DNA from 3 places in the Melissospora conviva genome. Region 1 is predicted to be linked to each of the others. Evidence: riboswitches for the same ligand, from Rfam matches in the RefSeq annotation. Region 1 holds a riboswitch; each other region holds the start of a gene.
What was found. A riboswitch is a leader RNA that binds a small molecule or an ion and turns the genes downstream of it on or off. The one in region 1 is predicted to bind cyclic di-AMP.
Positions count from the first base shown of each region.

Region 2: linked by a shared signal. The riboswitch ahead of ACK8GG_RS14590 (C39 family peptidase) and the one ahead of ACK8GG_RS02745 (coiled-coil domain-containing protein) in region 1 are both predicted to bind cyclic di-AMP.
Region 3: linked by a shared signal. The riboswitch ahead of ACK8GG_RS09110 (coiled-coil domain-containing protein) and the one ahead of ACK8GG_RS02745 (coiled-coil domain-containing protein) in region 1 are both predicted to bind cyclic di-AMP.

Region 1 covers NZ_JBLLDT010000001.1:542,751-544,986, forward strand. The annotation lists gene ACK8GG_RS02740 (hypothetical protein) at 1-158, shown strand, start outside; gene ACK8GG_RS02745 (coiled-coil domain-containing protein) at 395-1,417, opposite strand; cyclic di-AMP (ydaO/yuaA leader) riboswitch at 1,421-1,550, opposite strand; gene ACK8GG_RS02750 (methyltransferase domain-containing protein) at 1,848-2,236, shown strand, end outside.
Region 2 covers NZ_JBLLDT010000005.1:284,033-286,268, forward strand. The annotation lists gene ACK8GG_RS14585 (CDP-glycerol glycerophosphotransferase family protein) at 1-66, shown strand, start outside; gene ACK8GG_RS14590 (C39 family peptidase) at 221-1,099, opposite strand; cyclic di-AMP (ydaO/yuaA leader) riboswitch at 1,421-1,554, opposite strand; gene ACK8GG_RS14595 (YnfA family protein) at 1,763-2,101, opposite strand; gene trpA (tryptophan synthase subunit alpha) at 2,107-2,236, opposite strand, start outside.
Region 3 covers NZ_JBLLDT010000002.1:894,449-896,684, reverse strand. The annotation lists gene ACK8GG_RS09115 (SRPBCC family protein) at 1-156, shown strand, start outside; gene ACK8GG_RS09110 (coiled-coil domain-containing protein) at 150-1,208, opposite strand; cyclic di-AMP (ydaO/yuaA leader) riboswitch at 1,212-1,340, opposite strand; gene ACK8GG_RS09105 (cation diffusion facilitator family transporter) at 1,434-2,236, opposite strand, start outside.

The DNA.
Region 1 (2,236 bases):
GAACCGCGGGCGGGAAGGCGGCCTTCGTCGCCGAGGCGGAGAGTTACCCTTGGGCGCTGGTGGCGCTGCCCGGGCTGCTGTTGCTGCTGGCCCTGCTCCGGGTCGTCCTGCGCCGCCGCCCGGCCACCGCCGGCCCGGAGGCCACCCCCGCCGCCTAGGTCAGTAGGGCAGCTTCCGCCCCAGGTGGCGGGCGTACGCCCGGTGGGCGGTCAGGATGGCGTCCAGCCACCGGACGAGCATTTCGTCGGCGCGTACGACGCGGGTCGTGCGGACCTCGAAGGCTTCCCGGTCGTACGTTCCGTGTGCGGGGCGAATGCGGTGCCCGCCGTACGAAACGGACGAAGCCGCCCGGCGGAGTCCTCGCCGGGCGGCTTCGTGGGCGTACGTGGTGTCGCTACAGCAGCGACACGTGGACGTGATCCGTATGGTCCGAGGTGCCGCTGTATCCCGCCCAGCCGGTACTCGGGAACCAGATATTTCGGTGCCAGATGATGTAGTAGATGCCGAGTCGATCGGCATTTCTGATCAGGAATGCCGTCAGATTGTTCCCGTACAACATTTGATCTTGGGTGTAGGCCGGACTGAAGCCGCTGCTCTGCAGGGAGAAGTCACAGGCGCGGCCCTTCGGATGCTCCCAGATGTCGCCGGTGCGGAAGCAGCCGGTGAAGCGGGTGAAGCCCGCCTTGCGGGCCTCCTTGTACATGTGCAGCGTCCGGGGCGTCAGGCAGCCGGAGGTGGTGGGGTCGCCCTGCGTGCAGCCCTCCGGTGCCCAGCTGCCGTCGGAGTTGCGGCCGGGCGCCATGGCAGCCCGCGGGGAGGTCGCCGCGACCAGGCCGTTGCCGGGGAGGCGGCTGCCGCCGACCAGGCTGAGGGCCTTTTCGGTCTCCTCCCGCTGCTTGCGCATGGTCTTGGCTTGCTTTTCCTGCTCCGCGACCTCGGCGTCAATCTCGGCCTTGGCCTGGGCGGCCTCGTCGCGGGCGGCGTTCAGCTCGCCGATCTTGTCGTTGTTGATCATGTTCAGCTCTTCGAGCGTGGTGACCCGTTCGAGGAACGATCCGCTCGACGAGCTCTCCAGCAGTACGGCGACCGTGCTGATCCGGCCACTGCGATACGACTCGATCGCGATCTGTTCGACCTGCGGACGCAGCTTCTCGACCCGGGCGTTCGCCTGGTCAAGTCTCAGCTCGAGCCGCAGCTGGCGCTTCTTGGACTTCTCCAGTTTCTTCTCTGCCTGGAGGTAGCCGCGGGTGACCGTTTCGAGCGCGTCGCCGAGCAGTACGGAGTCGTCATTGGCGTGACCGTGCCCGGAGGGGGTGTCCGGGTCGGCCGCCGCGACCCCGGCGGGGCCGACGACGACGATCGCAGCGGTGAGAGCAGCTACGGCGCCGGTCAGCCAACGGCGTAGGGGTGCCGTCACGTGTTGTCCTTCCTGTGGCCGCCGCCCGGGTTAGCTGACGGGTTCGGGAGGGAAGCTCTCCCTACCGCCGGAGCGGATTCACCCCAAGAATATGGTTCCCCGGGTCGCGTGGGCGATTAGGCGGTGATACCGCAGGCGCTGGTGCGCGCCGACGACGGTGATCGGCAGCGAGATTACCGGAGGCGAGCCGGGCCAGCCACTTCGGTACGTACGGAAATCGTTGCGTCACAACGGGTTTCGGAAATGGCCCGGCAATTGACGGGGATCTGTCGGCGGCGGGGCGATCTTCGTCACGTCGGTCGATTCTCGCCGCGGCGGCGCCGGACTCCCGGTGCGCCGTCGAGACCGCCCCCCGGCTGCCGTGCAGCCGGTCGGCGACATGCCGTGCCGCTAGCAGTCCACCCGGCGCAGAATGTCTCACCATCAGGGGATGAGAACTCAGCAGACTCTGCGGACCAGGCTGGTGGAGTCCCCGACGTCGTACGGCGGCCGGCGGCGCGCCGAGCGCGCGGCCTGGCTGCGCCGGACATTTCCGGACCTGGCCGAGATGACAGTGCTGGACATCGGCGGGCGGGTGGAGAGCTGGACCGGTGCCGACGTGCGCCCGGCCCGGGTGCACGTGGTCAATCTGGAGCCGCCGCGCACGCAGATCCCCGACTGGGTCGAGGTCGACCACGCCGACGCCTGCGAGCTGCCGCCGGAGATCCGGTCCCGCCGCTACGACCTGGTCTTCAGCAACAGCGTGCTGGAGCATGTCGGCGGCCACGAGCGGCGTCGGCGGATGGCCGAGGCGGTCCGGGAGCTGGCGCCGCGGTACTG
Region 2 (2,236 bases), on a different contig from region 1:
CCGGCTCCGCGGGCCGGAAGCGCCAATGGCGAACCCGGGCAGCAGCCACACGAGATCGCCCGGTAGTCACCTCCGCGGCACCACCCGCTCCACGGTCTTCGCCGTTCACACGCGGCGCCCACCGCAAGGTGGACACACGACAGCGGTGCGCCCACCGGAAGAAGGTGGGCGCACCGCTGCCTTTGTGGCGCTGACCGTCTGATGTCGACGGCGTCCTGGATCAGGCCGAGTATCCCCGGGTGGCGATCCAGTTCGCCATGTCGATGGTGGTCATCCAGTACGAGGAGACACCGGCGTTGGCCGGGTCGGCGATCTGCACCCGGCGGCCCTCGTCGGCGTAACCGACGATGGTCACGTAGTGGCCGCCGTCGTAGGAGTGCCAGCCGCCGTCGACGTCGGTCAGGGTCCCGGCGATGTTGGCGACAACGGCGTACCCGTTGGTGACGGCGTGCACGACGTCGGCCTGCAGCTGGTCCATCTGCGCCGGGGTGGCGCGCGGGCCGGGGATGCTGCGGGTCTGGTAGAAGTCGGTGCCGGCCATCTCGTTGAGCACGCGGGTGGTCTCGTGTGCGGAGTTGGTGCCGAAGACGGTGGTGCCGAGCTTGCTCGCGACGGCATCCTGGCTGGGGTTGGCGCCACGGGCGGTCAGGGCGATCCGCGTCGCGGCCGGCCCGCAGTAGTAGTAGTTGTTCTGGACCTGGTACTGGTAATCGACCGTCATCGCGGCCGGCGGGGCCGGAGCGGGCTCGGGCTCGGCCGGGGCCTCCTCGGCGGGAGCCTCCTCGGCCGGCTGCGGCTCGGTCGGCTGCGGCGCGGCCGGCTCGGATTCGGCCGGCTGGGGCTCGGTCGACGGGTTCAGGTCCGGATCGGCGGGCCCGGAGCCCTCAGGAGCGGCGCCCGCCGCACCTTCGGGGAAGGCCGGCCCGGTCGGGGCGAACTCGACGGACGCGGGGCTCATCTCGGCGCTGCCGCCGGCGGCCCGCTCGGTGACCAGGAAACCGGAGGACGAGGTCAGGGCCAGCAGCAGGGCGGAGACGGCGACGGCATGGTAGGGGCGCTGGGCCACCAGAGCGGCGGCCTTCTTCTTGATGCGGTTCACGACAATCCTTCGCGGGATTCGGGGCGCCGGTCGCCTGTGGGGTCGCAGGCGTGCGGGGGCGCGGCGATTTCTCAGGGGTCGTGTCGTCACTCGGAACCGGCAACGCGTGCGGGGCGGCCACGACGGGCCGGCGCGATCAGGCGTGCGCGGGGTACGCAGTGCGAACCCAGGGGCAGTGAGGACACGGGGGGCGGTCAGTGCTCGCTGGCTCACCGGCGACAGACGCCGGTGTCCGGGCACTACTCCGCCTGGACTACCAACCTGGAGAAGGACGGCCGTGACAGGCCGGGGTATCGATGTGGTTGCTGGTCCAGCACGAACTGCTCCTTCCGAAACCGCCTACCGGGTTAGCTGACGGGTTCGGGCGGGAAGCGGCCCTACCACGGATCGTGGATTCACCCCGGTGTTGCTGTGGGTCCCCGGCTCGTAGGTTCACGATTGAGCGGATCCAACTCGGTGTCACCGTCAGTGACTGCGGACCTCGTCGGATGCATCGACACTACGGGCTGCCAAACCCTCCTGCCAACCCGCTGTGACCTGCCAATACCGTGAGCCCGCTCGCCACATACGGCGCAGTTGCGACCCCGGCGGCAATCGATGGCAGCAGGCACCGCATGCAACGCAGAGTAGCGAAAACCACTCGAACCGACAGTCACGACCCGATTACGGAGCGGATCTTGGTCCGTACATGATGATCGCGACGCCGACCAGGCAGATCAGTGCGCCGACCAGGTCGTAGCGGTCCGGGCGGAAGCGGTCGACCAGCACACCCCAGGCCAGCGAGCCCGCCACGAAGACCCCGCCGTACGCGGCCAGCACCCGGCCGAAGTTCGGGTCGGGCTGCAGCGCCGCCACGAAACCGTACAGACCGAGGGAAAGCACACCGGCGGCGACGAAGAGCAGGCCCCGGTGTTCCCGCCAGCCCTGCCAGACCAGCCAGGCCCCGCCGATCTCGAAGAACGCGGCAAGGCCGAAGAGCGCCAGCGAACGAAGTGCGGCCACCGGGGTTAGGACCGGGCGGCGCGTACGCCTGCGGCGAGCTCCTCGGCGACATCGCGGACCGCCCGCACGGCGGCGTCGGAGTCCGGGGCGTCGAGCAGCGCCCGCACGAAGGCCGTGCCGACGATCACCCCGTCG
Region 3 (2,236 bases), on a different contig from region 1:
GAGGCCGACGGTCTGGTCCGCATCGACGTGGAGATCACGCTTTCCGCTCCGGCGCCGCTGTTCCGGTACGCCTTCCGGCAGGCCCGTGCGGCGCACCTGGTGCTCGCCGCCCGGCTGGGCCCGGCCCTGCCGGCCGGGCCCGCCGAAGGTCAGTAGACGGAGAGGTGCACGTGGTTGGTGTGGTCGCTGGAGGGGTCGCCGTTGCCGCCGCTGTAGCCCATCCAGCCGCTGCTGGGTAGCCAGATCTGGCGGTACCAGATCACGTAGAGCACACCGAGCCGGTCGGCGTTGCCGATGAAGTAGGACGAGAGATTGTCGCCGTAGGTCTTGTCGGCGCCACCGGCGACGCCGCCGAACCCGTTGCGCTGGGCGGCGAAGTCACAGGCCCGGCCCTGGGGGTGCTCGCCGGAGCCTTCGTTGCGGTAGCAGGAGACGTACCGGGTGAATCCGGCGTCCTCGGCCTGCCGCAAGGCGTGGAGCGTGCGCGGGGTGATGCATCCGGAGGTGGTCGGGTCGTTCAGGCTGCACGACTCGCTGGGCCAGGAGCCGTCGGGGTTGCGCGGCGCGGGCTGGGCCGATGCGCTCGACGCGCCGGGGCCGGCGTAGGTGGCCGACTGCGTGGCGGCGGTGCGGGCCTCGGCGAGCGCGGCCTCGGCCTGGTCCTTGCGCTTCGCCATCACCGTCACCTGCTTGCGCTGTTCGGTGATCTCGCCGTCGATCTCGGCGCGGGCTCGGCTCTGCCGGTCCTGGGTCTCCCGCAGCTCCTGCAGGTGCCGGTCCTCGTTGGCGGCGAGGATGTCGAGCATGCCGGCGCGCTTGAGGAAGCCGTCGGGCGAGCCGCTGTCGAGCAGGAGGGAGGCGGTGGTGGCGCGGCCGGTGCGGTACGCGGCGGCCGCGATCTCGCGGACGTTGCCGGTGCGCTCGGCGAGCTCGGCCTCGATCTCCTTGAGCTGCTTGTCGAGCTGCTTCTGGCGTTTGACGGATTTGGCCAGGGCGTTCTTGGCGTCGATGTAGCCCTTGCTGGCGGTTTCGAGTTTTTCCCGCAGGGCCGGGGTGCCGCCCTCGTCGCCGGGGTCTGCCCAGGCCGCACGCTGGCCGGCGAATCCGTTGACGAGACCGAGCAGCAGGGTCACGGCGAGCAGGACGGCGAGGCGGGCGCGGCCTTTTCGTGGTGCGGGGGCGTGGTGCGGGGTCGTGGTGTGGGGCATGTGGAGTCCTTCCGTCAGCCGCCGACCGGGTTAGCTGACGGGTTCGGGACGGAAGATCCCTACCGCTGTCGCGGATGCACCCCAGGTACGTGGTTCCCCGGCTCGCGTGTGGCGATTAGGCGGCGGCCGCCGCAGGCGCCGGTGGGGCGCCGCCCGGCGGTGGCCTCGGGTGACACTACCGTCAGCGACGCGGAAACGCAGCTCGGGAGGGTCCGCCGGCGGGCGTCACCACCGCAGTTGCTCGCAGGTGCCGGGCATCGACCGCGGCTCGACCTGCAGCGTCGCGTGTTCGATCTGGAAGTCGTCGTGCAGGGCGGCTCGCGCCGCGGCGAGCACGGCGGCCAGCTCGACCTCGCGCGCCACCGTCAGGTGGGCCGAGACCACCTCCATGCCGGAGGTGAGGGTCCAGACGTGCAGGTCGTGGATTCCGCAGACCCCCGGCACCGCCCGCAGCCGGTCGCTGACCGCCGCCACCGGCAGGTGCCGTGGGGCGGCCTGCACCAGAATCCGCAGTGCGGACCGCCCGAGGCGCCAGGTCCGCGGCAGGATGAAGACGCCGATCGCGACCGCGGCGAGTGGGTCGACCCACCACCAGCCGGTGACGGAGATCAGCACCGCGGCGACGATCACGCCGATCGAGCCGAGCAGATCGGCGAGGACCTCCAGGTACGCCCCGCGCATGTTGATGCTCTCCCGGGCGCCGGAGCGCAGCAGCGCGAAGGCGATGAGGTTGGCCACCAGTCCGGCCACGGCGACGGCGAGCATCGGCCCGGTGAGCACCGTGGGCGGATCGCTGAAGCGGCGGACCGCCTCGATGAGCACGTAGCAGGCGACGCCGGAGAGCAGGACGGCGTTGGCGAGCGCGGCGAGCACCTCGAGCCGGTAGAGGCCGAAGGTGCGCTGCGGGTCGTGCGACCCGCGGCGGGCGGCGCTGATCGCCGCGAGCGCCATGGCGATGCCGAGCACGTCGGTGAACATGTGCCCGGCGTCGGAGAGCAGCGCGAGCGAGCCGCTGACGAGCGCGGTGA